3 regions of the Erwinia sp. SLM-02 genome follow, and region 1 is predicted to be linked to each of the others. Evidence: predicted binding sites of a transcription regulator. Region 1 holds the regulator's gene; each other region holds the start of a gene.
What was found. The regulator PurR, encoded in region 1, represses purine synthesis genes. The targets are predictions, from matches to a motif close to CANGCAAACGTTTGCNTG.

Region 2: a site for PurR is predicted at 4,817-4,834, ahead of PGH32_RS13120 (nucleoside-specific channel-forming protein Tsx). Genes of this name have one in related genera too.
Region 3: a site for PurR is predicted at 6,228-6,245, ahead of PGH32_RS19560 (NCS2 family permease). Genes of this name have one in related genera too.

The regions. Positions count from the first base shown of each region.
Region 1 covers NZ_JAQISN010000001.1:1,379,747-1,390,139, forward strand. The annotation lists gene punC (purine nucleoside transporter PunC) at 1-370, opposite strand, end outside; gene punR (DNA-binding transcriptional activator PunR) at 483-1,397, shown strand; gene purR (HTH-type transcriptional repressor PurR) at 1,421-2,446, opposite strand; gene cydH (cytochrome bd-I oxidase subunit CydH) at 2,741-2,830, shown strand; gene PGH32_RS06410 (C40 family peptidase) at 2,888-3,751, opposite strand; gene PGH32_RS06415 (Grx4 family monothiol glutaredoxin) at 4,117-4,455, shown strand; gene rnt (ribonuclease T) at 4,551-5,201, opposite strand; gene gloA (lactoylglutathione lyase) at 5,306-5,713, opposite strand; gene PGH32_RS06430 (alkene reductase) at 5,857-6,957, opposite strand; gene PGH32_RS06435 (TetR/AcrR family transcriptional regulator) at 7,002-7,592, opposite strand; gene eptA (phosphoethanolamine transferase EptA) at 7,671-9,308, opposite strand; gene PGH32_RS06445 (NAD(P)-dependent oxidoreductase) at 9,376-10,020, opposite strand; gene PGH32_RS06450 (LysR substrate-binding domain-containing protein) at 10,125-10,393, shown strand, end outside.
Region 2 covers NZ_JAQISN010000001.1:2,846,030-2,856,422, forward strand. The annotation lists gene PGH32_RS13095 (Lrp/AsnC family transcriptional regulator) at 1-464, shown strand, start outside; gene PGH32_RS13100 (RBBP9/YdeN family alpha/beta hydrolase) at 525-1,091, shown strand; gene PGH32_RS13105 (hypothetical protein) at 1,417-2,403, shown strand; gene PGH32_RS13110 (BamA/TamA family outer membrane protein) at 2,454-3,542, shown strand; gene PGH32_RS13115 (DUF4056 domain-containing protein) at 3,563-4,696, shown strand; gene PGH32_RS13120 (nucleoside-specific channel-forming protein Tsx) at 5,110-5,979, shown strand; gene speG (spermidine N1-acetyltransferase) at 6,099-6,662, shown strand; gene PGH32_RS13130 (DUF2002 family protein) at 6,690-7,025, opposite strand; gene PGH32_RS13135 (DUF883 family protein) at 7,175-7,498, shown strand; gene nrdH (glutaredoxin-like protein NrdH) at 7,766-8,008, shown strand; gene nrdI (class Ib ribonucleoside-diphosphate reductase assembly flavoprotein NrdI) at 8,013-8,423, shown strand; gene nrdE (class 1b ribonucleoside-diphosphate reductase subunit alpha) at 8,420-10,393, shown strand, end outside.
Region 3 covers NZ_JAQISN010000004.1:50,344-60,736, reverse strand. The annotation lists gene PGH32_RS19585 (ABC transporter ATP-binding protein) at 1-751, opposite strand, end outside; gene PGH32_RS19580 (branched-chain amino acid ABC transporter permease) at 744-1,781, opposite strand; gene PGH32_RS19575 (branched-chain amino acid ABC transporter permease) at 1,784-2,677, opposite strand; gene PGH32_RS19570 (ABC transporter ATP-binding protein) at 2,674-3,561, opposite strand; gene PGH32_RS19565 (4'-phosphopantetheinyl transferase family protein) at 4,045-4,788, shown strand; gene PGH32_RS19560 (NCS2 family permease) at 4,832-6,145, opposite strand; gene yieH (6-phosphogluconate phosphatase) at 6,355-7,017, shown strand; gene PGH32_RS19550 (PTS transporter subunit EIIB) at 7,135-7,404, shown strand; gene PGH32_RS19545 (LysR family transcriptional regulator) at 7,405-8,340, opposite strand; gene PGH32_RS19540 (ABC transporter substrate-binding protein) at 8,461-9,726, shown strand; gene PGH32_RS19535 (carbohydrate ABC transporter permease) at 9,759-10,393, shown strand, end outside.

The DNA of each region.
Region 1 (10,393 bases):
CACTGTAGCGATCGACAACCAGCGCCTGCCAGCTGACGGCGGCAGCGCAAACGCCCACCGCCTGCAGGAAGCGGAAAAAGAGCAGCCACGCTGCGGATTCAACCCACATCATCGCCGCGCAGCCGATGGCGAACAGCCCAAGCCCCACCAGCAGCACCGGTTTACGCCCAAGACGGTCGGATAACGATCCCCAGATAAGCTGCGCGCAGGCGAAGCCGGCCAGAAAAATACTCAGACTGGCGCTGATCGCACCCGAACCGGTGGCCAGATCCTGCTGCATCTCGCCAAAAGCGGGCAGGTACATATCGGTAGCAAGAAAACCCAGCATGCTGAGCAGGGCCAGATAAACAATAAAGAATTTTGAGGGCATAGTTGACTCGTAGAGGGCAGTTTTTTTTCGCTGGAAGTGTAAAGGGATGCAGTTGGGCTTGTGAAACGGTAATATTAGTCGGTTGCGTTGAAAATTTTTGCAGGCAAAAATTATGTGGTCAGAACATTCTCTGGAAGTGATTGAAGCGGTGGCCAGAACCGGCAGCTTTACCGCCGCGGCGGCTGAACTTCACCGGGTCCCCTCCGCCGTGAGCTATACGGTGCGCCAGCTGGAGCAGTGGCTGGCCGTCAGCCTGTTTGAGCGCCGCCACCGGGATGTGGTACTGACCGAGGCCGGGCGCGTATTCAGCGAGGAAGGGCGTTCTGTTATCAAAAAAATGCTTTCCACGCGCCGGCGCTGCCAGCAGGTGGCAAACGGCTGGCGTGGCCAGATTAATATTGCCGTCGATCGCATCGTCAGACCGCAGCGCACCCGCCAGCTTATCGTCGATTTCTATCGTCACTTTCCCGACATGGAACTGCATATATTCCCCGAGGTGTTTAACGGCGTATGGGATGCCCTGGCGGATGGGCGCGTGGATGTGGCGATCGGTGCCACCCAGGCGGTGCCGGTAGGGGGGCGTTTTGCCTTTCGAGATATGGGCAGCCTGAACTGGCGCTGTGTGGTGCAAAGCGGGCATACCTTGCTGGCACAGCCGGGGCCGCTCAGTGACGACCTGCTGCGCGAGTGGCCCTCCATGACGCTGGAAGACACCTCGCGATCGTTGCCAAAACGCACCACCTGGACGCTGGATAATCAACGACGGCTGGTGGTCCCGGACTGGGAAAGCGCCCTGGACTGTCTGCGTGCCGGGCTGTGCGTGGGGATGATCCCGGGGCACTTTGCGCAAACCTGGATCGCTCAGGGAGGGATCGCCGAACTGGCGCTGGCGAATCCGTTTCCGATCAGCCCCTGCTGCCTGAGCTGGTCGGAACAGAGCGCCTCACCCGCGCTGAGCTGGCTGCTGGAGTATCTTGGCGACAGCGAAACGCTGAATGCGGAATGGCTGTGTGAACCGTCCGCCTGAGCGAACGGCCGGGCCGGATGGGATCAGCGACGATAGTCGCGGAACGGACCGTCAGCGACGGAACGGCGTTCAATCAGTGAAGGATGAACTTCGATAGTCTGCGGCTCTTCACGCTTGCTGGTGATGCGGTCAAGCAGCATATCGAAGGCGGTTTCTCCCAGCCGCTCTTTCGGCTGGTGCACCGTGGTCAGCGCCGGGGTGAAATAGCGCGCGTTGCGCACGTTATCATAACCGATCACCGAAATATCCTGCGGAACGCGCAGGCCCATCTCATCGGCCGCGCAAATCGCGCCCATCGCCATCACGTCCCCACCGCAGAAAATAGCGGTAGGGCGCTGTTTCTGGCCGAGGATTTGCTGCATGGCCCGATAGCCGGATTCGGGTTCGAAGTCGCCCTGAACCAGCCACTCTTCGCGCAGGGTGATGCCGGCTTCGTTCAGTGCCTTAAGAAAACCGGCATGGCGTCCGCCGCCGGTATTGCGTTCCAGCTGACCCGGGATTGCGCCGATATCGCGATGTCCACGCTCAATCAGGTAGCGCCCGGCCAGATAGCCACCCTCAAAGGCGTTGTCCAGTACGGTATCGGTAAAGTCGCCGCGCGCTTCACCCCAGTCCATCACCACCATCGGGATATTGCGGTGGTCTTCCAGCATAGCGATCAGGGAATCCGGGTACTCAGAGCACATCACCAGCAGCCCGTCGACGCGCTTTTGCGCCATCATCGACAGGTAAGCCTGCTGCTTATTCAGGTCGTTATGGGCGTTTCCAAGGATCAGGGTATAGCCTTTGGCAAAGCAGCGGTTTTCCACGGCTTCAATGATTTCGGCAAAGTAGGGTGCTTCGCTGGATGTTGCCAGCAGGCCGATAGTTTTGGTGTGGTTAACCTTGAGGCTGCGTGCCACGGCGCTGGGGGAATAGTGCAATTCTTTAATTGCTGCCCATACCGCTTCACGAGTCTCTTCAGCTACAAAGCGCGTTTTATTAATTACGTGGGACACCGTAGTGGTCGAAACCCCGGCTCGCTTTGCCACATCCTTAATTGTTGCCATTAAACTTATACTCCTGGTGTTATCGTAACTATTTGATAACAGGTTGGTTAAACGTTTGCCTGGGTGCAGCCTTTTCCCGCCAGACCAAAATGGTTTGGGTGCTGCCGCAACGGGTCGGAAAGGGGAAAAAATCGTCCGTAGAGTGACTGCAGAGCTGGCAAAAACCGTTTCCGCTGCTGTTGCGCAACGGAAAAGAGGAATTCTAACAAGGCTGCGCAGAGAAAACGAGATTTTTACGGGTAACTGTGGGAAAATCTTTGTGCATACATTTTACAGGGTTATTAAGGAGAGACGATGAGTACCGATCTGAAATTCTCACTGCTGACCACGGTGGGTGCGCTTCTGATGATTATTGCATTTAGCTTCACGGCTATTCTGCACTAAAAAAATCGGGAGGAGCCAGGCTCCTCCCGATTTGCATCTGCATCCGGCGTTGCGCAATCAGCGAATGGTTTTGGGTGTCATCATCCGACGGGCACCAATGTAGTGCTCCTGCCAGTAATCATCGCCCAGCGCGCTCACCTGGATATCTTTGCCGGTTCTCGGCGACTGAATGAATTTCCCACCGCCAAGATACACACCAACGTGATCGGCAGTGCCGCGGCCGTTGATACGGAAGAACACCAGGTCACCTTTTTCAAGCTTGTCGCGCTTGATCGCAGCGGCATCGCGCAGGTGATACATTTCATTTGCCGTGCGCGGGATTTTGAATTTCACCAGATCTTTATAGGCATACCACACCAGCCCACTGCAGTCGAAACCCGTCTGCGGCGACGTGCCGCCCCACTGATAGGGCTTACCGAGCTGGCCCATCAGCTTGTTCATCGCGGTTTCACGCGCTTTCTGGTAGCGGGCGCGGTGCGCCTTACTCAGCTTAAGCGGGGATTCAGGCGACTCAACTTCATCACGCTCGATAGCGCGCAGCGGGCCTTTCCTGCCTTTTTTGGTCTGTAATGATGCCAGACGCTCGCGACCGTAGCGCTTTTTCTCCATTTTACCGATGCGCGTTGTTTTCACTTCGCGAGCGGCAGTGGCTTCCTGACTTTTTTTCAGCTTTGCCTTTTGGGACGCAGAGACTTTGGCTTGTTTAAGCGCGGGCGCTTTGGTTTTTTTAACGAGGGGTTCTTTAACTTTTTTGGTTGAGGCGGCTTTCACCGGGCGACGCTTGCGGCGCTCATCCTCACGTGCGGTGTTGTGGTCAACTTTGTGCTGATTAGCGTTAACGGGAGCATGAGGCGATGCATGCGCCAGATTAAAGAACAGCTGGGCGAAGGCCAGCATGCCAAGCGTGATGATTAAACGCAACGTTCCCATTAACAGTTAAACTCAGTGTAATGACTGCATGGCAATCGGAAAAGAATTCTGCAATTTGCAGGGGTTAGGGCAATTCTAATCTAACTTCTTAACAAAAGGTAAGGTGTTTTTTGTTTCAATAAGACAGATTAAGTAAATGATGAATTATTAAGCGCAATCAGCTGGTTAACTCAGCAGTAAAACGTGAACCGGCATCGAGAAACGCTGCAACGATGATAGGAAAATGTTATTTTGTTTTCATAATTTTGCAATTTGTTGCGCTCTGTTCATCGGGCCTGCAGAAAATGTCGTTTTCAACGGCCGGGCAGAATCGCTACAATAACTAAACACGAAGTATCGTACTGAGGAAGTCATTTATGAGTACTGTTGAGAAAATTCAGCGCCAGATCGCAGAAAACCCAATCCTGCTGTATATGAAAGGCTCACCTAAGCTGCCAAGCTGCGGATTCTCCGCACAGGCCGTACAGGCACTTTCTGCCTGTGGCGAACGCTTTGCCTACGTTGATATCCTGCTGAACCCGGATATCCGTGCAGAGATGCCCGCTTACGCTAACTGGCCAACCTTCCCACAGCTGTGGGTAGACGGTGAGCTGGTCGGCGGCTGCGACATCATTATCGAGATGTTCCAGCGCGGCGAGCTGCAGCAGCTGATCAAAGAGACCGCGCAGAAATACCCGGCACCGGCTGCGGAATAAGCGACTGCATAAAAAAAACCCTGCATCGCAGGGTTTTTTTTCGTCCGTCTTTCGTGCGGAGCGTGCTTAACGGCACGCCGTGGGCAGCAGCCGACTCAGGACTCCGCTTCCGGCACCGCCAGCGGCCAGCCGCCAAGGCGTTTCCAGCGGTTGACGAGCTCACAGAATAAATCCGCCGTCTGCGTCGTATCGTAAAGCGCGGAGTGCGCCTGGCTGCTGTCAAAGGGCATTCCGGCGGCGATACAGGCTTTGGCCAGCACGGTCTGACCAACGACCAGTCCGCTGAGGGCTGCCGTATCGAAGGTGACGAACGGGTGGAAAGGGTTGCGCTTCAGGCTGGCGCGTTCCGCCGCTGCATTCATAAAATTGAGGTCGAAAGTGGCATTATGCGCCACCATGATCGCCCGGCTGCAGCCGGTGTCCTTAATCCCTTTACGAACCAGCTTAAAAATAGCGTGCAGCGCTTCATATTCGCTGACGGCACCCCGCAGTGGGTTGCTGGGGTCGATGCCGTTAAAGGCCAGGGCTTCCGGCTGCAGAACTGAACCGACAAAAGGCTCTACGTGAAAATGCAGGGTTTCATCTTTCTCCAGCCAGCCATCTTCATTCATTTTTAAGGTGACGGCGGCGATTTCGAGCAGCGCGTTCGTTTTGGCATCAAATCCCGCAGTTTCCACATCGATCACTACCGGATAGAAACCGCGAAAGCGGCTGCTCAGCGTATTCAGTTCATTTAGTTCAGACATCAGCTTCTCATTGGCGCAAAAAGGCAGGGCGTATTATGGCAAACTTTGCTACGTGATGCAGCAGGCAGGTGAGAAGGAGGGAGCCGCAGCCCCCTCGGGGGAACTTAATTGCCCAGGCCGTGACCGGCGTGTTTATTCTCAATCAGTTCAATCTTGTAGCCATCCGGATCTTCAACGAAGGCGATAATGGTGGTGCCGCCTTTAACCGGGCCGGCCTCACGCGTGACGTTGCCGCCGTCGTTGCGAATGCGGTCGCAGGTTGCCGCGACGTCATCCACGCCCAGCGCGATATGGCCGTAGGCGTTACCGAGATCGTAGCTGTCCACGCCCCAGTTGTAGGTCAGTTCGATAACCGCACCGTCGCTCTCTTCGGTGTAGCCAACGAAGGCGAGGGTATATTTATACTCGGTATTTTCACTGGTGCGCAGCAGGCGCATGCCCAGCACTTTGGTGTAGAAATCAACGGAACGTTGCAGATCGCCAACGCGCAGCATGGTGTGAAGTAAACGCATAACATCCTCTTTTTTTTGGCGTCATCGGCGGATGACGTTAGAAAAACAGTATAGCGATAATCAGTACGACCGCGAGCGGCGCAACAATTATCGCTATTAAAACAGTCTATTATAACATGATTACGCCGCCAGATTTAGCGTAATTAACCTAATGCAGGATAATCCGTGTAGCCTTCCGCCCCGCCGCCGTAGAACGTTTCCGGGCGAGGTTCATTCAGCGGTGCACCGGCCTGCAGGCGCTCGACCAGGTCCGGGTTAGCGATGTAGCTACGGCCGAAGGCAACGGCATCGATCAGTCCGCGCTCAATCAGGTCTTCGGCTTTTTCTGCCGTGTAACCGCCGGCACCGACGATGACGCCGGGATACACCGCGCGGATCGCTTTGCGGAAGCTCTCGGTATAAGGCTTGCCGCCGGCCCAGTCGGGTTCAGAAATGTGCAGGTAGGCCAGATTACGTTTAGCCAGTTCGGCAAGGTAATACAGCGCCGCTTCTTCCTGATCTTCCCCGTTATCCAGCCCGTTGAACGGACCGAGCGGCGAAATGCGTATGCCGATGCGATCGGCGCTCCAGCCGTCAATCGCGGCATCAACCACTTCCAGTGCGAAACGGGTGCGATTTTCAATGCTGCCGCCGTACTGGTCGTCGCGCTGGTTAGAGGCCGGGGAAAGGAACTGGTGGATCAGATAACCGTGAGCGGAGTGCAGTTCAACCAGATCGAAATCGGCTTCGCGTGCGTTAATCACCGCCTGACGGAAGTCGGCAACGATACCGGCCACTTCATCGGTGGTCAGCGCGCGCGGAGTGGAGGTCGCTTCACGCAGCGGTTTACCCTCAGCATCGCGCAGGGAGGTGCGGGTCTCGGCATTAATCGCGGAGGCGGAAACGGGTGCTGCGCCGGCCGGCTGCAGGCTGGCGTGGGAAATTCGCCCGGTGTGCCACAGCTGAACCGCACTGTGGCCGCCTTCCTGATGAATGCCTGCGTTAATCGCCTTCCACGCGGAAATCTGCTGCGGGCTGTGCAGCCCCGGCGCTCCGGCATAGCCTTTGGCCTGGAAGCTGATCTGGGTGGCTTCCGTGATAATCAGGCCGGATGAGGCGCGCTGGCGGTAGTATTCCCCCATTAACGGCGTAGGGATATCGCCAGGCTCAATGCTGCGCAGGCGGGTCAGTGGGGCCATAAAAATGCGGTTTGGCACGGTGATCGCGCCGGTTTTCATTGGGGTAAACAGTTTGTTCAAAGCCATAACTCACTCCTGGTAGACCGGTCGACTAGTAATAAAGTTTTTTTTTACAACGCCTGAAGAATACGCGTCATTTCCTGTACGGCAGTCCGTAACGGCGCACTGTCACGACGAATTTTGCACTGCAGACTGGCGCCCAGCCACAGCATATAAAGCGTTTCGGCAGCGGCAGGGGCGGAAACAGCAGGGGAGAGCGTTTGCTGCTGCTGCGCCTTTTCCAGCGCGGAAGTCAGTACGCTGATTAAGGCTGCCGAGCCCGCGGCTAACGCGTTGCGCATCTCTTCGGAGAGATCGCACACCTCAGCGGAAAGCTTTACGGACAGGCAGCCGGCAAACTGATGTTCCTGCCACCAGCTGCACGACTGCTGATAATATTCCAGTACGCGCTGGCGTGCATCACCCTGATGTTCCGCAAGGAAGGTGCTCAGGTTCTGCACGTATCGGGCAAAATAGCGCTCCAGCATCGCCACGCCAAAGGCTTCTTTGGAGGGGAAATAATAGTAAAACGACCCTTTTGGCACTTCCGCCTTTTTCAACAGCTCGATCAGTCCCGTGCCGTTAAAGCCGCTCTGCACGCAGAGCTGTTCGCCGGTATTGAGGATATGTTCGCGGGTATCGAAACGGGTCGTCTTATTCATCGCAGCAGCGTACCCGACCGAACGGTCGATTTCAACCCTCGCTCACTGGTGGGGCACAATCCGCCTGGCGCATTTTCCTCAGCCATTTTTGCGGCAGCCCTGGAGCATATCCAGATTCTGCTGGTATTCCCGCGTCTGTACATTGAGCATGCCAAGCAGCGTGTGGAAGACATTATCCTGTGAAACCGGCTGGCTCTGTGCCTGCTGCTGCAGACAGGCTGCATCAATTCCCCGGGCGTTTTCATAACCCGGCGACAGCCACAGCAGGAACGGAATATGCGTTTGCTGTTCGGGCGCGAACAGGTACGGCGTGCCGTGCAGATACATTCCGCGTTCGCCCAGCGATTCACCGTGATCGGAGAGATAGACCATCGCGACGTTAAATTTACTGCTGTAGCTTTTCAGCAGGGTGATGGTGCTGTCGAGCATGGAGTCGGTATATAAAATGCTGTTGTCATAGGTGTTGATCAGCGCCTGACGATCGCAGTCCTGGATCTGGTTGCTGTCGCAGGTCGGCGTGAACTGGCGCATTTCAGCCGGATAGCGCAGGTAATAGGCCGGGCCGTGGCTGCCCATCTGATGCAGAACAATGACCGAATCATCCTTAACGCCGTCAATATAGTTGTTCAGGCGGTGCAGCAGCACATCATCAAGGCAGAAGTCGCTTTTACACAACGCACTTACCTGCCATTGGGTCATGTCGGTATGCGGTACACGATCGCAGGCCCCCTTACAGCCGCCGTCGTTTTCGCGCCACAGCACGTTAACTCCGGCATGGGCCATAATGTCCAGCAACCCTTCCTGATGGCGTGCCAGTCCGGCATCGTACTGCGTGCGGGGCATATTGGAGAACATGCAGGGAACGGAAATCGCCGTTTCGGTTCCACACGAGGTGGCGTTCTTATAATAGATGACGTTATCGCGCTTCAGCTTTGGATTCGTCTCTCGGGGGTAGCCGCCCAGGGAGAAATTCTCGGCGCGGGCCGTTTCCCCCAGCACGAATACCACCAGCGTCTTTTTCTTTTCCGCGCCGATGACCGGGCCTTTACGGGCATCCAGGCCGATTTTCACCAGTTGCTGACTGCCGGCAAACCAGCGATCGTGCGTGTAGTGACCGATACCGCTGGCCACGTTAGCCGGGGTAATCATCTTCACCAGCCCTTTATTGTTGCGCACCATCGACGCGTAGTCTTTATAGAACAGCGCGGCCATCATCACAATCACCAGGACTGCCGCCAGCGAACTGACCGAGCGCCAGATAAGGGAGGCCCACCACGGGCGTGACGATGCAATCTTTACCCGCCAGATCGCGGCGACGGGCAGCAGGCCGAGCAGCGCCAGCCAGATGAGATAACGCGTGCTGAACAGCGAGGTGGCTTCCTGAATGTCGGTTTCGAAGACATTCTGGATCATGTTGGTGTCAATCACCGTGCCGAAGCTGTACATAAAGTAGTTGGCGGCGGCGCTGAGCAGGATCAGTACCGTCAGCAGCGGCTTGCGCAGCCAGGGCAGGGCCAGCAGGTTAAAAATCAGCAAAAAGGCGCAAAACAGCACCACTGGAATTGATGCGGCAAAAAAATAGTCCTGCACGCCAACATAAGGAAAGGTCTGCCACGCCCGCAGCAGAAAAACGCCGTTAAGGGCAAAAGTAAACAGCAGCGCAGCGCAAAGATTAAAGGTGATATCGTTACAACGTAACTTTAAAAAAGGTTTCATGGTATTCCAGTAACAGTGTCATCTGTCAGCAGAATAGCGATGAAACCTTAGATGAACCTTAAATGCGCTACCAGGCGGCGGTAAACTGCTGACGAATATGCTGCGGGTTTTCAATTTCATCGACGATCGCCACGGCCAGGTCGGCAACGCTGATGGAAGCCGGATGCTCGCCGTTCATCAGCAGCGAGGTGGTGCCAAGGCGGAAGGTGCCGGTACGCGGCCCCGGTTCCAGCATGGCCGCCGGTGAAAGATAGGTCCAGTCCAGCGCCTGTTCCTCTGCCTGCAGGCGGTTGCGCAGCGCACGCGCACCCAGCGCGCCCGGTTTGATACTGGCCGGGAAAGCCTCGGTGTCAACCAGCTCAACGCCCGGAGCCACTTCCAGACTGCCCGCACCGCCCACCACCAGCAGGCGTTTTACACCGCTGGCTTTCACCGCCTGCAGGATCAGATCGCTACCGCGGGTGAATTTCTCATACAGGTCGCTTTCCCCCCAGCCCGGGTTGTAGGCGCTGATAACCGCATCCTGGCCTTTCAGCACGCTGCTCAGCCACGCCACGTCGAGAACATCACCCTGAGCAGGAGTGAGGCCGGGTTGGGCAGCCAGTTTATCCGCTGAACGTGATACGGCCACAACCTGATGACCGCGAGACAGGGCTTCCTTAACAATCTCAGGGCCGACAAAGCCGGTTGCGCCAATGATGGTGATTTTCATGCTGTGGATCCTTATTAACGGGTGTGGATTGCACTTTACAGCTTAACAGTACGGCTGATAAGTGGCATATTTTCGCTTTCATAATGAAGCAAGGCTTACGAATAGTGGAAAAACTGAACAGAATGGCGGTGTTTGCCATCGTGGTCAGCGAAGGGTCACTGGCGGGGGCGGCGCGCCGTCTGGGCATGTCGGCCTCGGCGGTAAGCCAGCATCTGCGGGCACTGGAACAGGCGGTCGGCGTGCCGCTGCTGTACCGTTCAACGCGTAAACTGACGCTGACCGATGCCGGAGCCGCGTTCTATCCCGGGTGTGAGGCAATGCTGAGCCACGCCCGTGAAGCTGAACGGCGGCTGGCCGAGATGCGCGACACGCT
Region 2 (10,393 bases), 1.5 Mb from region 1:
TACTCGAGCATCTTCAGCGCGAGGGCCGCTGCTCAAACCTGGAACTGGCTGAGGCGATAAGCCTCAGTCCCAGCCCGTGTCTGACGCGAACCAAACGCCTGGAGCAGAGCGGCGTCATCGCGGGCTACAGTGCCAAAATCGCGCTGGACAAGCTGGGCAGCAACGTCGTGGTGTTTTCTGAAATAACCCTCAGCAGCCACTACCCCGCTGATTTTCGCAAGTTTGAGATGGGTGCAAGCAAGTACCGTGAAATCGTCGAATGCTACAACGTCAGCGGTGGCTACGATTATCTGCTGAAAATTATCGCGCCGAATGTGTCTATGTTTCAGGATCTGATGGATCGCCTTTTGGAAGATGAGATCGGTATTGATAAATTCGCCAGCCGCATCGTATTACGCCAACCTTACCAGCAGCGGGCGGAGCCTCTGCTGGTCATTGCGAAGGGCCAGCCCAGTTGGAAGTGAGATCGCCGCGTTATCCCGCTATGCTGTTGGGCAATTCCCCTTCACTGGAGCTAAAACGTCATGGCAGCACCTCGCTTGTTTATCGTTCACGGCTATACGGCCGGCCCGCACCATCACTGGTTTGACTGGCTGAAGCGTGAAGCCCAGGCGCTGGGTTTCACGGTCACCGTCCCTGCACTGCCGGACTCACAGCATCCCGAGGACCAGGCATGGCAGGCCGCGCTGGCGGAATGCGTTGGCGAAGTGGACAGCCAGACCTGGTTTGTTGGCCACAGTCTCGGCTGCATCACCGCTCTGCGTTATCTGAACCGACAGCCCGCCGGGCAGGATGCCGCCGGGGTGATTATGGTGGCAGGCTTCAGCGAGGCGGTGCCCCCGCTGCCCGAGCTGGACACGTTTATGTCGTTGCCGTTTGAGTCATCCCGCGTTGTGCAGCAGGTACCGCACCGTGCGGTTATTGCGTCGCTCAACGACGATATTGTTCCCCCCGTACTCTCGCTACGCTTCAGTCAGCAGCTCAACGCCCCTTTCTACGCGCTGCCCGACTGTGGGCATTTCCTCAGCCGTAACGGTATGAACGAACTGCCGTTGGTTTTGCAACTTTTGCGCCGCTTTATTTCGGCGTAATGCCCCCCTATGCCGGAAGTACCGCTCGTCGGTTTATTCCGGCTTTATTTCCCTGAAATTGAGCGCCCCGCCTTACAATTTATATTTAAGATTCAGCCTAATCATTTAGAATTAAAAAAAGCGAAGAAATAAACCCAAAACAATTTATTATTCATAAAAATCATAATCTTATAATTACCCGCATTTTCTGTTTTAATAAAACACACATTATTAAATTATGATGCATTCTTTATGGCATAGCCTCAAATGGAATGGAACTATGAGAAAGGTTTACTGCAGGGAAGCGTATACGCTTTGCGGTATTTTGTTGTGCTCAGCGCCCGTCATGGTCACACAAGCCGCCGTACCCATTATGGAAAAAGATGCACCTTCTTACGATTATCACAGCGACCCACTGACCCCCTCGGTGGCAACCACCACGCCGCCCAGGGAGCGAGCCCCGGATCTTTTTGGTGAAACAACCGGCCCTCTGCCCTTCTTTGGCAAGGAGCTACGGGATCGAGGCTACGATCTGCCGGATCCGTATGGTATTGGTTACAACCATATGAATATTCACCAGAATATCAAAGTTAAGAGTATCGATTTCTCCAATCTGAAAATCCCCAGCCTGTTCCCCGGAATGAGCCCGATCCCGGTCGATAATATGTTTAATATTCTCGTCGGGCACACTCGTGAAAAAAGTAAAACCGATACGGCCAGGCTGGACACGTGGCTGTTTCCCTTTATGAATGTTTACGGCATTGTCGGGCACACCAAAGGGCGCTCCGTTTCCAGCGTCAGTGCCTGCATTACGGATGCAGGCTGCCCGCCAGAGCTGAAGGATCTGGATTTTACGCTGAAATTTAAAGGAACCACCTGGGGCGGCGGTACCACGCTGGCCTACGGTTATCATGACTGGTTCGGTACCATGGACTTCAACTATACCGAAACGCATTTTGACATTCTGGACGGTAATATTTCTGCGTTTACCTTTACTCCACGCGTCGGTTATCGCTTTACCGTGCCCGGCGTAGAGAGATTCTCCATTCCGGTTACCCATGCCAGCCTGTGGGTGGGCACGATGTATCAGGATGTCGATCAGGACTTCAGAGGTAATATCAGCGATCTGCATATGCCAACGCAGCTCAGCAGCCTGGTGAATTTTGTTAACGCAGACGATAAAGGACGTTTCCGGGTGAAGCAGCATCTTAAATCTCCGTGGAATATCCTGGTCGGTGGACAGTATGAGCTGACCCGTAACTTTAATATCACCAGTGAAGTGGGCTTTTCCAACCGTAACAGCTTTATGGTCGGCGGAGAGTTTCGTTTCTGAACATGCGGTTTAACACCTTCCTTCTCTGTGGCCTGATGACCCTCTCCCCGATGAGTCAGGCCACCGTCATTCCCAGCCGGGAAAAAATCGATCGCTTTCTGAATAAGCTCGGTGCGGATCGTAAGGCCGATACGCGTAAAACCATTGACTGGGGTATTGTTCCCGGCCCTTTTTATACGCCAGAGCTGGGCGTCGGCGTCGGGGTGGCGGCCGTCGGGCTGTACCGGCCGGACGATCGCCAGCGCGATACGCCGCTCTCCTCACTGTCTTTTACCGGCTTTGCCAGCTCCACCGGTGCCTTTGGCGTCGGCTATGAGAATTATACGTTTATCAACAATGACCGCTGGCGCTTTTACCTGTCAGGCGATCTCAGCCGCAGGCCGCTGCACTACTGGGGAGAGGGGTATCGGGCTGGCCGGGGGCAGCGGGGCAAGCAGTCCTACGACTCAACCAAACTCAGCGGCGTACCAAGGATCCTCTATCAGCTGGCTAACCACACCTACGCCGGCGTGGGCTGGTCTTTCTCGTATGAGGGTGCGTCCTCGCTGCAGCATAAACCCAACGGCAGCTTCTACCATCAGGATGAGTCGCGGCATATTCTGAGTTCAGGTGCCAGCCTGCTCTTCAGCTATGATTCGCGGGATTTTGTCGCGAACCCATCGCGCGGGCAGGCGCTGAATCTTGCCTGGACCTGGTACACTCCGGCGCTGGCCAGCGACAATCGCTTTGATGCTTTCGACGCGCAGTACGATGTTTACCATGCCATTAACGATACCAGCCTCATAGCCTGGGAAGTCTACAGCCGTTTTACCCAGGGGCACGTCCCCTGGACCATGCAATCGCTGCTCGGTGACAGCCATCATCTGCGCGGCTATTACGAAGGCCGCTATCGCGACCGTAATATGCTGAGCAGTCAGCTTGAATGGCGTAAAAAACTCAGCTGGCGTCACGGAGTGGTGGCGTGGATTGGCGCAGGGAATATGTCAGACAAACCCAGTGAAGTCCTGGACGGGCACTGGCTGCCGTCGATAGGTGCCGGGTACCGCTTCGAATTCAAGAAAAACATGAACGTTCGGCTCGATTATGGCCTGGGGCAGCACAGTTCCGGCTTTTACTTTCAGGTTGGGGAGGCATTTTGATTGTCCCCTGGTGGCGTCTTATGCTGCTGTTACCTGCGCTTCTCCTTACCCACTGCCAGGCTCATCATGTTAACCGCACGCGCCTTCCGCTGGCGGATCTCAGCCTTCCGGCAGGCGAGTCACCGCGAGTGTGGCTGTTGCCCCGCCCCCTGCCGCAGCCGGGGGGTCTGCGACCCTGCTGCGCTTTTGGCTATCATCTTCGGGCAAAGCTGTTTGGCATCCCGGTGCCGTGGTATCAGCTGGATAATGTTGTGGCCGCCGCGGATACCGGACAGCATCACTTCAATCCAAGCTTTCTGGATACGCTGAGCACCCTGCTCGGCATTAACGGCGAGCATAACGGCCTGATCTACACCCGCCGGGGAGGGTTTATCGATCTGGCGCATCTGCGCGACAGCGCCGATAACACGCTCTGGCTGTTCAGCCACATCTGGCCGCGGATGGGCCTGGATACCACACTTAAACTTGACGACGAGCTGGGACAGCGCGAAATTCGCCTGTTTACTTACACTCCACCGGCCAGCGCGACCGACCGCTATCGTCTGGCGGTTTACCTCGCCGCCCATCTGGCCTTCGAACTTGCCGCATGGCATGAGGTGGCGCAGTGGTATGGCTTTGAATCGGTGCCGGGCTTCTCTGAGGGCGTGTCGGCATTTTCTCCGGAAGATCTCTACTCCAACCTGCTCGGTACCCGCGTGGCGATTGACTTACTCAACGCCGGTGGGGGCGCGTCCGTGTCGCGCTACCAGCAGGCCATGAGCACACTGATCCCTCAGGCGCTGGCGCAGCTTGGGGCAAAATCCCCTGCCGGTACGCGCTTTAACTTTGATATGCTGGACCGCCTGTGGTGGAACAGCCGCTGCCGCCTGCCGGATAAATTTCTGCTGCGCTACCGAAACTATGATGTCAGTGAACGGCGGATGCCCTCACGAGCGTGGGAAGGGGTTCCGGCTCTGAGACTGACACTGCCCGCCCACTTTCACGGTATTCCACTTGCCCGCTATGGCCGCCTGGAAATCCGGCGGGGACGGGCGATGGCCCACCTGCCTCCACCGGAATCACACTACCTTTTCACCGATTTCCCCGCGCTGGCTCAGCGAGCTAAGTCTGCCGACCTCCGCCATCTGGCCAGCCTGCGCTACCGCTGTAACTGAGCAGGCATTCACCCGTCCAATCCGAAAAACCATAATAAAAAGTTATCTTTGATTACGTTTACTCACACCGCCATCGCCCTCTTTTCGTCAGATTCCTCCCCTTCCTGAAGGCGCTTACCGCAGGCAAACGTTTAGCTGCTGACTTAATCACCACATTGACGTAAAGCGGAAAGTTCCCTTACTGAACGACTATTAATGTGACACACATCACATTTTAGCTGATTTGAAATGAAACAGAATTTGACAAGTGTGAGCAATCTCTATTTCCTTAGAGCCGGATAGCGGCACACTGCCGCAACATTACTGACGGGTGCTTTTATCAATCTTTTTAGCCCCGGATTAGGTGTCTTAATCAACCCAACCTGACCCTCGCGCTGGCTGCAGAGGATGGTCTTTGAGCATGTGGTAAAATAATGAAATATAAAATTATGATGGCTGGCGCGCTGGCAGCGCTCTCTTATACCCATTCCTCTTTCGCAGATACGAGCAGCAGCCCTGAATACGTTTCCGACTGGTGGCACCAGAGCGTCAACGTAGTAGGAAGCTACCACACCCGTTTCGGACCTCAGCTGAACAACGATGTTTACCTGGAATATGAAGCCTTCGCGAAAAAAGACTGGTTTGATTTCTACGGTTACATCGATGTGCCTAAATTCTTCGGCGTGGGCAACGGTAACGATAAGGGCGCATGGGATAACGGTTCCCCGTTCTTTATGGAAATTGAACCCCGCTTCTCTATCGATAAACTGACCGGCACTAACCTGGGCTTTGGTCCGTTCAAAGAGTGGTATTTCGCCAACAACTATATCTACGATATGGGTGACAACCGCGCTAACCGCCAGAACACCTGGTACATGGGTCTGGGTACCGATATCGATACGCATTCGGACGTTGGCCTGTCGCTGAACGTTTATGCGAAGTATCAGTGGGCGAACTACGGTGCCGCTAACGAAAATGAGTGGGATGGCTATCGCTTCAAGGTGAAATACTTTGTGCCGATCACCAGCCTGTGGGGCGGTAACCTGAGCTATATCGGCTTCACCAACTTTGACTGGGGTTCCGATCTGGGCGACAACTCCGCGCCAGCGCGCACCAGCAACTCTATCGCCTCCAGTCATATTCTGTCACTGGGCTACGATCACTGGCACTACTCGTTCGTGGCGCGTTACTTCCACAACGGCGGCCAGTGGAACGATGGCACCGAGCTGAACTTCGGCAACGGTCCGTTCCACGTCAAATCTAACGGTTTTGGTTACTACCTGGTTGTCGGCTACAACTTCTGATAGCGGTACAACCTTGCTGAATTCTTAATGCGCCTGCGGGCGCATTTTTTTTGCCTGCCCGCAGCAGGTATACTGGCCGGGGCAATACTGCCTTAGCTAAAGGAATTTTTATGTCTGCGATGTCTGCCGATCACAGCATTAAGCTGCGGCCTCTGGAACGTGAGGATCTGCGTTTTGTTCATCAGCTTGATAATAACGCCAGCGTGATGCGTTACTGGTTTGAAGAACCGTATGAAGCTTTTGTTGAACTCTCCGATCTTTATGACAAGCATATTCACGATCAGAGCGAACGGCGGTTTGTGGTAGAGCATAAAGGGGTCAGCGCCGGGCTGGTTGAACTGGTGGAGATCGATCACATCCACCGCCGGGCGGAGTTTCAGATTATTATCGCGCCCAGCCATCAGGGTAAAGGGCTGGCCAGCAGAGCGGCAAAAATGGCGATGGAGTACGGTTTCTCAGTACTGAATCTGTACAAGCTCTATCTGATCGTCGACAAAGAAAACGAGAAGGCTATCCATATTTACCGCAAGCTGGGCTTTATCGTGGAAGGGGAACTCATTCACGAATTCTTTATTAACGGGGAGTACCGCAACACCATCCGTATGTGCATTTTCCAGCATCAGTATCTGGAAAAATTCAGGCCGGTAAACGGCAGTGGGATGGTCAGCCCAACGGCCCAGTAACGCCCTCCCCGCTCATCGGGCGGGGAATCAGTCGAACATGCGTTCCAGATAGCGTTCCAGCGCGGCACGTGAGCTGAATCCGTAAGGAATACCGTAGTGATCGTTCGAATCCCCAACCAGATACATCGGGAAGCGGACATAGTGTTCACAGGTTTTAATATCTGAAGCCGGTACCGCAATGGCCTGGCTCCTCTCTTTCAATGTCGGATGGATCACCAGCGCCGTACGACCCAATCGCGCCTCACGATTAACATAGACGTAGTTTTCACCCCGACTGTAACCGTAGCTTTTAGCGGTAACCGTATCCATCTCAAATCCCGCCTTTTCCAGTACGCGAGCTACCTCATCAGGTCGTAAATACATGCTTTTTCCTCTGTGTCTGCAAACCCCGCAACCTTACCTCAGGCCACATAGTCGAGGCTTTCGGAATAATCCATAAACGCAGGTTTTCAGCGTCACGGATTTTTAGCCTGTCTATACTTAATAGTACATTTCAAAACCAGGGAGCGAAAATGTTCAACCGGACAGCGAAAAATAATGATATTGACCTGAGTGAAGATGTTTCACTGCTGGCAGATACGCTTGATGACCTGCTGAAATCCTACGGCAGTAAAGCGAAGGATGACGTGGAAGGGGCCAGAAACCGTGCAGAAAGCCTGTTGAAAGAGACCCGCGCCAGACTGCAGGGCAATAACCGGGTAACTCAGGCAGCCAGGGATGCGGGCGCGCAGGTGGACACCTATGTTCGTGACAAACCCTGGCACGGCGTTGGGATCGGCGCCGCCCTCGGCGTCGTCATCGGGGCACTCATCGCCACCACCACAACCCGCCGTTAGTACCGTTTATTTTTTGAACAAATGCTCGCCGATCACAGTGCGGGCATTTTTTTTATCTGCGCAAAACCTTGTGGCATAAGGCTTGTGAGCAAGCTGGCTAAATAAATACGCTTTTCCTATATCTTGTGTGGTTGCTTTTTATGGCCACTATATCTAGTATTCACTTCATCAAGACCACGCAACATGGTGTGGCAGTGGCGGCGCGAGTCGGGCAGTAATTTCCGCGCCAGAGACTAAGTTAACCAGCCCGTAAGGTGAATACGAATCATGCGCATTATTATTTACACTAAAAATAATTGTGTCCAGTGCAACGCGACAAAAAATGCGATGGATAAGAAAGGGATCGACTATCAGCTGATCAACCTCGATAGCGAACCTGCTCACGTTGAAACTCTCAAGTCTCTTGGTTATCGCCAGGTCCCGGTCGTCATGGCCGAACAGGATCACTGGAGCGGTTTCCGCCCGGATAAAATTCAGGCGTTAAGCCATCTGGCTGCCGTCCGGGGTTAAGGCGATGACTACGCTGGTATATTTCTCCAGCCTGTCGGAAAACACCCACCGTTTTGTTACCCGCTTAAACCTGCCGGCGCGACGCATTCCGTTAGACAGCGCTCAGCGCCTGCAGGTAGACCAGCCCTATATTCTGATCGTGCCCAGCTACGGCGGCGGCACGAGTCATGGCGCGGTGCCTAAGCAGGTCATTCAGTTTCTTAATGATACCAATAATCGTCAGCTGATCCGCGGCGTTATCGCTGCCGGAAACCGTAACTTCGGTGAGGCCTACTGCCTCGCTGGCGACATTATTGCGCGTAAATGTCAGGTGCCGTACCTCTATCGCTTTGAGCTGATGGGCACCGCCGACGATATCGCTAACGTTTACAAGGGAGTAACCGAATTTTGGCAGCGACAGACAGCACCCTCATAGAGGCCGCAGCGGCCGCACCTGATTATCACGCGCTCAATGCGATGCTGAATCTGTATGATGCCGAGGGCAACATCCAGTTCGAAAAAGATCGCGAAGCCACGCGTCAGTACTTTATCCAGCACGTTATTCCTAACAGCGTGCAGTTCGCTTCCGTGGCCGAGCGTTTACAATATCTGGTCGCGGAAGGCTATTACGAAGCCGATGTGCTGAACGCCTATCCGTTCGACTTCGTTTGCGCGCTGTTCGAGCAGGCCTACTCGCGCCGCTTCCGCTTCCAGACGTTTTTGGGTGCCTGGAAATTTTATACCAGCTACACGCTGAAAACCTTCGATGGCAAACGCTATCTGGAAGGCTTTACCGAGCGCGTATGCATGGTGGCGCTGACCCTGGCGAAAGGTGACCAGGCGCTGGCGCTGTCGCTGACCGATGAGATCCTCGCCGGGCGCTTCCAGCCTGCGACCCCCACCTTCCTGAACTGCGGCAAACAGCAGCGCGGCGAGCTGGTGTCCTGCTTCCTGCTGCGTATTGAAGACAATATGGAGTCGATTGGTCGTGCGGTAAACTCGGCGCTGCAGCTTTCCAAGCGCGGCGGCGGCGTAGCGTTCCTGCTTTCGAACCTGCGCGAATCCGGCGCACCGATCAAGCGCATTGAAAACCAGTCATCCGGCGTGATCCCGGTGATGAAGATGCTGGAAGATGCCTTCTCTTATGCCAATCAGCTGGGCGCACGCCAGGGTGCCGGTGCCGTTTATCTGAACGCCCACCACCCGGATATTCTGCGCTTCCTGGATACCAAGCGCGAAAACGCCGATGAAAAAATTCGCATAAAAACGCTGTCGCTCGGCGTGGTCATTCCTGATGTGACTTTCCAGCTGGCGAAAGACAATCAGCCGATGGCGCTGTTCTCCCCGTATGACGTGGAGCGCCTCTACGGCCTGCCGTTTGCCGATATCAGCATCAGCGAGAAGTATGACGAGATGCTGGCCGACGAGCGCATCCGCCGAACGTTTATTAATCCGCGCGAATTCTTCCAGACGCTGGCAGAAATCCAGTTTGAATCGGGCTATCCGTACATCATGTTTGAAGATACGGTTAATCGCGCCAACCCGATCCACGGGCGGATTAATATGAGCAACCTGTGCTCGGAGATCCTGCAGGTTAACACCCCGACCGAGTACAACGACGATCTCAGCTATCGCCGCATCGGCAAGGATATTTCCTGCAACCTCGGTTCGCTGAATATTGCCCACGCCATGGATTCAGAAGACTTTGCCCGCACGGTAGAAATCGCGATACGCGGTCTGACCGCGGTTTCCGATCAGAGCCACATCAGCTCGGTGCCGTCCGTTGAGGAGGGTAATGCGCAGTCGCACGCTATCGGCCTGGGTCAGATGAACCTGCACGGCTATCTGGCACGCGAACGCATTCAGTACGGCAGCGAAGAGGGTCTGGATTTCACCAATATTTACTTCTATACGATCACCTATCACGCACTGAGGACTTCGAACCTGCTGGCGCGTGAACGCGGTACTACCTTCAGCGGCTTTAGCGATTCACGCTATGCCAGCGGTGAGTATTTTAATCAGTACGTTGAGCAGAGCTGGCAGCCGCGCACTGCCCGCGTCGCCGCACTGTTTGCCGATGCCGGGATTGAGATCCCGACCCGCGAGCAGTGGCAGACGCTGAAAGCGGCGGTGATGAAAGACGGTCTGTATAACCAGAACCTGCAGGCTATCCCACCGACCGGTTCGATTTCGTATATCAACCACGCGACATCGAGCATTCATCCGATCGTCTCGCGGATTGAGATCCGTAAAGAGGGCAAAACCGGGCGCGTTTACTACCCGGCCCCGTTTATGAATAACGATAATCAGGACTTCTACCGCGATGCCTACGACATCGGACCGGAAGCGATTATTGATACCTATGCTGAAGCCACCCGCCATGTCGATCAGGGCCTGTCGCTGACG
Region 3 (10,393 bases), on a different contig from region 1:
ATGCTGCAAATCCCAGATAAATTCTCTGTACGTCTTCCTGCTGGCTCAGCGCCTGCGCATCGCCGGAAAGCGCCACGCTGCCCGTATCCAGCACGTAGGCACGATGGGCATGGCGCAAAGCCACGGTGGAATTCTGTTCCGCGACCAGAATCGATAGCTTTTGCTGCTGGTTAAGGCGGGTCAGCACCGCGAAAATTTCTTCAACAATCAGCGGTGCCAGCCCCATTGAGGGTTCGTCCAGCAGCAGCAGCTGGGGCTTCGCCATCAGTGCACGACCGATAGCCGCCATCTGCTGCTCGCCGCCGGAGGCCAGCCCGGCGGCCAGCTGGCGTTTGTCCCTCAGCCGCGGGAAAATCTGATAAACCTCTTCCAGCCCCTGGCGTATCTCCGCCCGGGAGGCCGAACGTGCCAGCGCGCCAGCGATCAGGTTTTCTTCCACGGTGAGCGAAATGAAGCAGTGTCGCCCTTCCAGCACCGGGACAATGCCGCGCTTCACCAGACGGTGCGGGGCTTCGGCGGTAATATCCGCGCCGCGCCACAGCACGCGGCCCGCGCTGACCTCACCGCGGCGGGCGGGCAGCAGGTGCGAGATCGCCTGCAGGGCGGTAGATTTCCCCGCGCCGTTGCGCCCGAGCAGCGCCACAATTTCGCCTTCGCCGACGGTGAGAGAAATATCGTCCAGCGCCACGATATGGCGCTGATAGCGGGCACTGAGGTGCGACACCGTCAGCAGCGCGTTACGGTCAGTCATGGTGTGTTCTCCGCGAAGTGAGGGACGACGCTATCCGCTGCGTCAGCGCCGCCAGCCCTTTCGGCTCGGCAATCAGGAACCCGATCAGCAAAACGCCGACGATGATGTTCTGCACCAGCTCCAGCACGCCGGAATCCACCTGCTGGCCAAACAGCCATCCCCCGAGCCGCGAGAGCAGCAGTGGGAACAGCGTCAGCAGCGCCGCACCAAGAAACGCGCCCCGAACCGTGCCTAATCCACCGATGATGATGATGAACAGCAGCTGGAATGAGCGATCCAGATTAAAACCCGCCGGTTCAACGTTGCGCAGATAGGTGAAGGACCACAGCACGCCGGCGATGCCGATAATGAAAGAAGAGAAGCCGAAGGCAATCATCCGGGTACGTAATACCGGTACGCCCGTCACGCGGGCCGCCAGCGGATTATCGCGCACGGCGATAAAGTTGCGGCCGGCCGAGCTGTTAACCAGCCGCCAGACCAGCCAGGTCAGCAGGCTGACCACCGTCAGGGTAAACAGATAGCGGCGTTCCGAGCTGTCGACGATCCACGCCCCCAGATGCAGCGGTGCCACCGATACCACGCCGGACGCGCTGTTCAGGGAAAACCAGCTGAAATTGTTCATCGCCCACTGAACAAAAAACTGCGTCGCCAGCGTAGAAATCGCCAGATAAAAGCTGCTGAGCCGCAGGCTCGGCAGGCCGAAAAGCAGCCCCAGCAGCGCACTGATCCCCCCCGCCAGCAGTAAAACCAGCGGCAGCGGCAGATCCAGACGACCAATCAGGTTCAGCGCGGCATAGGCACCCACTGCCATAAACGCGGCGCTGCCGAGGGAGATCTGTCCGGTATAGCCCGCCAGGACATTCAGCCCCAGCGCCGCCAGCGACAGCGTCAGAAACGGCGTCAGCACCGCATCAAACAGGTATTCGTTACCGACCAGCGGCAGCAGAATAAACGCCACGGCGGGCAGAATAATCCCTCCCGCGTTCAGGCGTGGCAGGACACGGTGGGTAGCCGGTGAGAGCGTCGTCATGGTTACAGCCTCGATAAACGGTGGGAACCAAACAGGCCCGCAGGACGAATCAGCAGGAACAGCAGCGCCACGGCGTAGGCGATCCAGCTATCAATCCCGCCGCCCAGCAGCGGGCCGAGATACACCGATCCCAGCTTTTCGATCAGCCCGACCAGCAGCCCGGCCACGATCGCTCCGGCCACCGAATCAAACCCGCCGAGCACCAGTACCGGCAGCGCCTTCAGCACCACCAGGGACAGGGAGAACTGCACCCCCAGACGTGCGCCCCAGAGCAGCCCGGCGACCAGCGCGACCATCCCTGCGGCCGCCCAGACCACCGCCCACAGGCGGCCGATATTCAGGCCCACCGCCAGCCCGGCGAAGGTGTCGTCCGCCACCGCGCGAAATGCCAGACCGGTGTGCGTATAGCGAAAGAACAGGCTCAGCAGCAGCACCATCAGCCCGGCAACCCCGGCGGCAAACAGATCGAACTGGCTGATCAGCACGCCGCCGACCTCAAACGGCGTATCGTCGATACCCAGATCCAGCGCGTGAACCTGCGTTCCCCACAGCAGCTGTGCGGCGCCTTCGATGATGTAAGACACGCCCAGCGTGGCGACAAACAGCACGATCGGCGGCTGATTCACCAGCGGCCGCAGCACGGAGAACTCGATCAGCATGCCCAGCAGCGAGATGGCGGCCAGGGTGACGGGAAGCACCGCCCACACCGACCAGCCGCGTTCGATCAGGCAAACGAAGGTGAGGGCGGAGAACAGCAGCATCGCGCCCTGAGCAAAGTTGAAGACGCCGGAGCTTTTGTAAACCAGCACAAAGCCCAGCGCGACCAGCGAATACATCACGCCCGACAGCAGACCGCCAACGCTGACCTCAATCAGGAACAGCCAGTCAATATTCATCCTCTGGCCCCCGGCGCGGCGGTTTCCGCCGCTGAACCAAGATAGGCGGCAATCACCGCCGGGTTTTGCCGGATCTCATCCGGGGTTCCCGTGGCGATATTACGCCCGTACTCCAGCACCACAACGCGGTCGGACAGGCTCATCACCACCGCAATATCGTGCTCGATCAGCAAAATGGTGGTGCCGAAATGGCGGCGTATCTCGTGGATAAGATCGCTAAGCTGCTGCTTATCCGCTCGCGTCATCCCCGCCATGGGTTCGTCGAGCAGCAGCAGGCGGGGGCGGGCAACCAGCGCTCTCGCCAGCTCAACGCGCTTTTGCATACCGTAGGACAGGCTGGAGGTCAGACTGGACGCGACCGCATCCAGACCAAAGAAATTGATGACCGCGTTCGCCTGCTGATGCTGAGCTGCCGTTTCATGCCGCGCGCGCGGCAGGCCAAACATCTCACTTAACAGCGACGTTTTCCGACTGTAAGCCAGCCCCTGCAGGACGTTGTCCCGCACTGAAAGGCCGTGAAACAGCGCCAGGTTTTGAAAAGTACGCGCAACACCGGCCCCGGCCAGCTGCCCGGGGCGCATTGCACGATAGCGGCGATCGTCGAGCACTATCTCGCCCCCGTCTGGCCGGTAAATGCCGGAGATCACGTTCAGCAGCGTGCTTTTTCCCGCGCCGTTCGGGCCAATAATCGCCAGCAGCGTTGAAGGTTCCGCCACCAGCGAGACGTCGCTTAAGGCATTAACCCCACCGAAAGAGAGCGAAATGCCGGAAAGCCGTAGAGATGCGCCCGGTTTTACGGATCCGGCCGTTTGAGCAATCGGTGCCAAAGGCAGCGAATGCCGGAGCGCCGCCAGCGAGGTTGGGGTGAGTTCAGATAACGACATCATTCTCTCCTGGTCGAGTGGCGCAAAGGGTATTGCCACTTTTTCATATAACCATTTGCGATTTATAATTTAATAAACCATCACTTAAGTTATAAAAACATAAGCAGAATGTGTGCCAATATTGTTAAAGGTAATTTTCCTTTTACTTCAGTTAATTAGATTGATATTCAATGACTAAATGTGTTTCATTTGCAGCACAAATGTTGTTCTGATGCTGCAAATGCAGCATGCATAATTAACGGTATGATATAGCGTGCGAAGCGCGTTATTTAGCGGGTGACTGGTGTTTGCACTGTGTTAATGGCATTAAAAGCGATGATTGTCCGGTAGTTTTGCTATTACGTATTGTTCTGCTCGATTTAACCACAAGGAAAATAATATTAATCCGAATTTCGGCCCGCTGAGGGATTCACGGGTGAAAAATCGTAGGATTATTCTTACAATAGCAGTGATGATTACCCGACCATTTTCATGGAGTGACAGATGGCAAGTCATTTTGCACGATGGACTCTTGTCCATACGAAAGCGCAGGTTCACCGACTTCCGCTGCAGCTGGTAGAGCATTCTGCCGGCCTTGCGGAGAGACGGCGTCGGCGTTATCTGGCGGCCAGAACGCTGCTGGCAGAACTGATGCTGCGGGTGTACGGTATCCCCCAGCTTCCCGATATCCGCCTGACGGAAAGCGGTCGGCCCTGCTTTTCCGATCCCGAACTGCCTGATTTCAGCATTGCCTATGCGGGGAGTGTGGTGGGTGTTTTGCTGGCGGAAGAGGGCTGCCGGGCCGGACTCGATATGGAAATTGTTCGCGCGCACAGCCGTCAGACTTTAGAGCAGCATCTGCAGTCCTTCTCCTCCGGTGAAAAAGCCTGGATCAATGCCCAGAACGATCCATCAGAAGCCTGTACCCAGATCTGGACTATCCGCCAAAGCATTTTGAAAATGACCGGGGAAGGTAACACCGGTTTTGATGCCCTGCGCCTGCATCCCGCTTCGGGAAGGCTGCGCTCTTCCACGCTGGCGGATATTCAGGCTATCTGTGATGTGGAGGCGCTGATGGTATGGTCCTGCGCGCTCTCTCCGGGAACCGATCGGCTACGGCTGTGGGAATATGACGATACGGAAGGATGGAATTCACTGCAGAGTATTAACGTTTATTCGTTGAATATGGGCCCACGCGCACTGCGTTTAACCAGCCTTCCCGCCGAGAAGCAGCACGACTATTCCTGATATCAGGGTGGCGCAAGGCCACCCTGATGCTCAAACGCAGCGGTTAGTGCGCGTCTACAAACACAATCTTCAGCACGAACAGCAGCGCAACGACCACCACGCACGGACTGATTTCACGCCAGCGGCCGGTGCCCAGTTTCATCACGCAGTAAGAGATAAAGCCCAGCGCAATCCCTTCGGTAATCGAGAAGCTGAACGGCATCATCGCCGCGGTAACAAAGGCCGGAACGGCTTCGGTCAAATCGTCCCACTTCACGCGGGCAAGGCTGGAGGTCATCAGCACGCCGACGTAAATCAGCGCACCGGCTGCCGCATAGGCGGGCACCATACCGGCCAGCGGCGACAGGAACATCACCAGCAGGAACAGGATACCCGTAACCACCGCCATCAGCCCCGTGCGGCCACCGACGGACACGCCGGAGGAGCTTTCGATATAGGCGGTAACGGAGGAGGTTCCGATAAAGGAACCGGCGACCGAGCTGATGCTGTCAACGTACAGCGCCTGCTTCATGCGTGGGAACTTGCCTTTCTCATCGGTCAGACCGGCTTTATCGGTGACGCCAATCAGCGTGCCGGAGGAGTCAAACAGGTTAACCAGCATGAAGGAGAAAATAATCCCGGCCATGCCGATATTCAGCGAACCGGCGAGATCCACCTGGCCCAGTACGGAGGTCACCGGCGGTGGGGCAGAGAAGATACCGGTGAATTTCACGTCGCCAATCGCCAGGCCAATCCCGGTGGTCACCACGATGGAAACCAGCACCGCCGCGTGAATATTGCGGGATGCCAGAATTGCGATGATGAAGAAGCCCAGCGCCCCCAGCAGCACGCTGTGCGAGGTAAGGTTACCCACGCTGACCAGCGTGGCTTCGTTCGGCACGATGATCCCGGCGTTTTTCAGCCCCATCATCGCGATAAACAGCCCGATACCGGCGGTGATCCCCACGCGCAGGCTGACCGGGATATTCGAGATCATCCAGTAACGCACGCGGAAAATGGTCAGCAGCAGCAGACCGGTTGCGCCCCAGAAGATCGCCCCCATGCCCACCTGCCAGGAGATACCCATGGCACCCACCACCACAAAGGCAAAGAAGGCGTTCAGGCCCATTGCCGGTGCCAGCGCGACCGGCAGGTTGGCCACCAGCCCCATCAGGATGCTGCCGCCGGCCGCAATCAGACAGGTGGTGACAAACACCGCCTGCGTATCCATGCCGGCCACGCCGAGGATCTGCGGGTTAACGAAAACGATGTACACCATCGTCAGAAACGTGGTGAAACCGGCAATCACCTCGGTACGAACGGTGGTGCCATGCTCCTGCAGTTTAAAAATCCGTTGTAACAAACCGGGATTAGTCATTATGGGGTTCCAGAGCGGAGAAAATAGTCGGTGGATATCCTAACCCATAATTGTCATTTTGCGATGTGGATCACCCGGTTTTTTCGCAACCGATTGCGCTGTTTTCGCCCTGTTATCCCGGCTGTTAACAGTAATTGACATTTCCCGACCGCAATCCTGTTACAGTTATGCAAAGTGGGAAAAAATTAACCAACCTGAAGGACGCACAGATGTCAGTGGAGTGTGTATTTTTTGATTGTGACGGAACGCTGGTCGACAGCGAAGTGCTCTGTACCCGGGGCTATGTGAATACCTTCGCGCAGTTTGGCGTCACGCTTTCGCTGCAGGAGATGTTCGAGAAATATAAAGGCGTAAAGCTGTATGACATCGTCGCCGATGTCTGCGAACAGCACGGCCTGACCACGCCGGTCGAGGTGCTGGAACCGGCCTACCGAGCGGAAGTAGCGCGACTGTTCGATCTGGAGCTGAAGGCGATCCCCGGGGCTAACGCGCTGGTGGAAAGCATCCAGGTGCCGATGTGCGTAGTGTCCAACGGCACGGTGCCGAAAATGCAGCACTCGCTGGGCCTGACCGGGATGCTGCCGTTTTTCAACGATCGCCTCTACAGCGGCTACGATATCCAGCACTGGAAGCCCGAACCGGAACTGATGCATCATGCCGCACAGCAGATGGGTATCCCGATTGAGCACTGCATCCTGGTCGATGATTCCGAAGCCGGAGCCAGAGCCGGGATCGCCGCCGGTATCCCGGTGTTTTACTACTGCGCGGACGCGCACAACCCCGCTATCGACCATCCGCTGGTCACCGTCTTTACCGATATGGCACAGCTTCCCGCCCTGTGGCGTGAAAAAGGCTGGCAGCTGACGCGCTAACGGCCGGGCCAGCGCCGGGTATAGAAACTGTCTATATCCGGCGGGAATAAATCGATTTCACTTCGCCCCCTCCCTGACACTATGCTGCTACAGCACAGGCACCGGTCAGGAGAGATCATGGAACACCAACGACTTGCTACCGCCGTTCTGGCGGCACTGGGCGGCGCGGATAACCTCGCCGCGTTACGCTACTGCGCCAGCCGCGTCCGGCTGAGGCTGCATGATAACGGTCAGTTAGATCGCCCGACGATTGAGCAGCAGCCCGCGGTCAGAGCGCTGCTGGAGGTCACCGTCGCCCCGCAGCTTACCGAATTCCAGCTGGTGATGGGGCCAGGCCAGTCGCGGCCGCTGTATCAGGCGCTGGTCGAGCTCGTTGGCGAAAAGTAGCTAGGTGACCAGGTGGCGAACCTGCCCAAGGTACTGATGTAAAAGTTCCTGCATTTGCACCACCTGGGGCGCATCGGCCTTTTCCCGCATCAGATAGATACCGACCGTACACGGCTGGCTTTCTTCTGCCAGCTGCAGCGGTTCAAGCCCATATTGGGCAAAATACCCCGCCATGCACGAGGGGTAGCTGAGCATCATCGCGTCGGAATCGTTAATCATATCCACCGCCGACATCATTGAGCTGGTGGACCAGATCACCCGTTCCGCCAGGTGCAGACGATTACGCGCCTGCCTTTTCGGCTGCATATCATCCATCATGTGCTGGTAGCGGCTCTCGTCCGGCGTCAGCTCAACATAGGGATAACCCAGCAGCTCGTACTCCTCCACCGGCCTGCCCAGCAGCGGATGCCCGCCGCGGACAAACATACTGTCGCGGGTGCTGAACAGCGGCAGAAAACTGATGCCCGCCTTCGGATTTAACCCCTTAATTTCATGCCCCACAAACAGATCGATATCGCCCCCTAGCAGCAGATCCATCAGGCGCAGGTGGTTGCCGAGGTCGATATGAATATTGACCGTCGGGTGAAGGGTGCGATAGGCGTTAAAGCTGTCGCGCACGAACATATACCACCAGGCATGCCCGGCCCCCATCCGCAGGCTTTGCCCCTGCCGGGCCTTTATCGAGGCCAGCTTAATCAGGGTGTTATCGTAAATGCGCTGCATCATCTGGGCCTGTTCCAGCAGCAGCTCACCAAATTCCGTGGTCTTCACCCCGGTTGAGGTGCGTTCCAGCAGCTGTACGCCTAAATTCTCCTCCAGTTTCTTCATGTTATGGGTCAACGTTGGCTGGCTCAGGCAAAGTTTGTTTGCCGCATGGCTCACATTTCCAAACGTTGCGACTTCGATAAACTGACGCAAAATTTTGTCCACGATCATATTTTCCGCAAGTGACATAGATATTTTCTATAGCATAGCCAAATAAATCGATTTCCTTCAATGATCCGCTTTCGTTAGCTTGTCCGGTATCGGCACCCGGCCGCTAACTGAGAGGACGTCATGAGAAAAGTGATTCCGAGCCTGCTTGTCTGCGCGGCGGCGCTGCTATCCGCTCCTACCCTGGCCGATACCCTGCGCATGGAATGCCCTCCCAGCAGGGAAGGCCGCCAGTTCTGTAATGACGTTAAGCAGCGCTTTGAAGCGAAGACCGGCCACAGGCTGGAATTTATCGATCTCCCCCGCGCCTCCGATGAAAAACTGTCGCTGTTTCAGCAGCTGTTTGCGGCAAAAGACAGCAGCGCCATCGACCTGTTTCAGGCGGATACCGTCTGGATTGGCGTACTGAACAAGCACCTGCTGGATCTCACCGATCGCGTCGGCACCATGCGCGACGATTTTTTCCCTTCGGCCTGGCAAAACAATGTCGTTAACGGTCGGGTCAAAGCCGTTCCCGCCTTCCTGGATACCGGTGCGCTCTATTACCGCAAAGATCTGCTTGAGCGCTACGGCGAACAGCCGCCAAAAACCTGGGATGAGATGGCCCGCATCAGCGCGCGCATTCAGCAGCAGGAGCGCGAAGCCGGACATCAAAACTTCTGGGGCCTGGTATTTCAGGGCAAATCCTACGAGGGGCTGACCTGCAATGCGCTGGAGTGGGTGGCTTCGCAGAGCGGCGGCGATTTCATTACTCAGGACGGTGCGATCACCATCAATAACCCGCAGGCGGCGCAGGCGCTGGACAAAGCCGCGGGCTGGATTGGCACCATCGTGCCGCGCGGCGCGCTGGGGTACATGGAAGAGGAGTCACGCGCGGTATTCCAGAACGGCGATGCGCTATTTATGCGCAACTGGCTGTATGCCTGGGTTCTGACTCAGGACAGCAGCAGCGCAATCAAGGGCAAAGTTGGGCTGATGCCGCTGCCCGCAGGCGATGAAGGCCGTTCACTCAGCACGCTTGGCGGCTGGCAGTGGGCAATCAGCGCCTACACCAAAAATCCTGATGCCGCCTTCGAACTGCTGAAAATCGTCAGCGATGCCAAATCACAGCGCGAAGGACTGACGCTGATGGGCTGGCCGCCGTCACGCACCGCGCTGTATGACGATCCGCAGGTGCTGGCTCAGGTGCCCTATCTGGCCAGCTTCAAGGAGATTTTCGCCAGAGCCATTCCGCGCCCGGCCACCCAGACCAAGCGACAGTACGCCCAGGTTTCCCGGGCCATCTACAACGCCACCTTTAACGTGCTTCGCGGCAGCAGCGATGGCGCAACGGCGGTCGCTGGTCTGCAACAGCGGCTGGAAAGAATCAAAGCCAGAGAGTGGCGCTGATATCGCCCTGTAAACCTACCGGAGCCTGCACGATGAAAGATGAAACGCGTTCCTTATCCCTGACGGCAACGCCGGAGCCGCACGCGGTAACCTCGGCGAAACGCAGCAAACTGAATCACCAGCAGCGTCGCAGCCGCGTGGCCTGGCTGCTGGTGGCACCCGCCATGCTGCTGCTGGCGACGGTCGCGGGATGGCCGCTGTTACGCACGCTGTTCTACAGCTTTACCGATGCAATGCTGGATACGCCGGACGAGTATCGCTTCGTCGGCTTCGCTAACTATCTGGACTTCGCCGGGGGCGGCCATCGTTTCGGCATCCTGGCGGATCCGCAGTGGTGGCTGGCGGTGGGCAATACGCTGCACTTCAGCCTGCTGTCGGTATCGCTGGAGCTGGTGTTTGGCATGCTGCTGGCGCTGCTGATGAATCAGAAGTTTCGCGGTCAGGGCCTGGTGCGCACCGCCATTCTGGTTCCCTGGGCCATCCCCACTATCGTCTCCGCCAAGATGTGGGGCTGGATGTTTCACGATCAGTACGGCGTGGTGAACGATCTGCTGCTGAAGCTGGGCGTTATCAGCACGCCGCTGGCCTGGGTGGCAGAACCGCATCTGTCGATGTGGGCGGTGATTATCGCCGACGTATGGAAAACCACGCCGTTTATGGCGCTGAT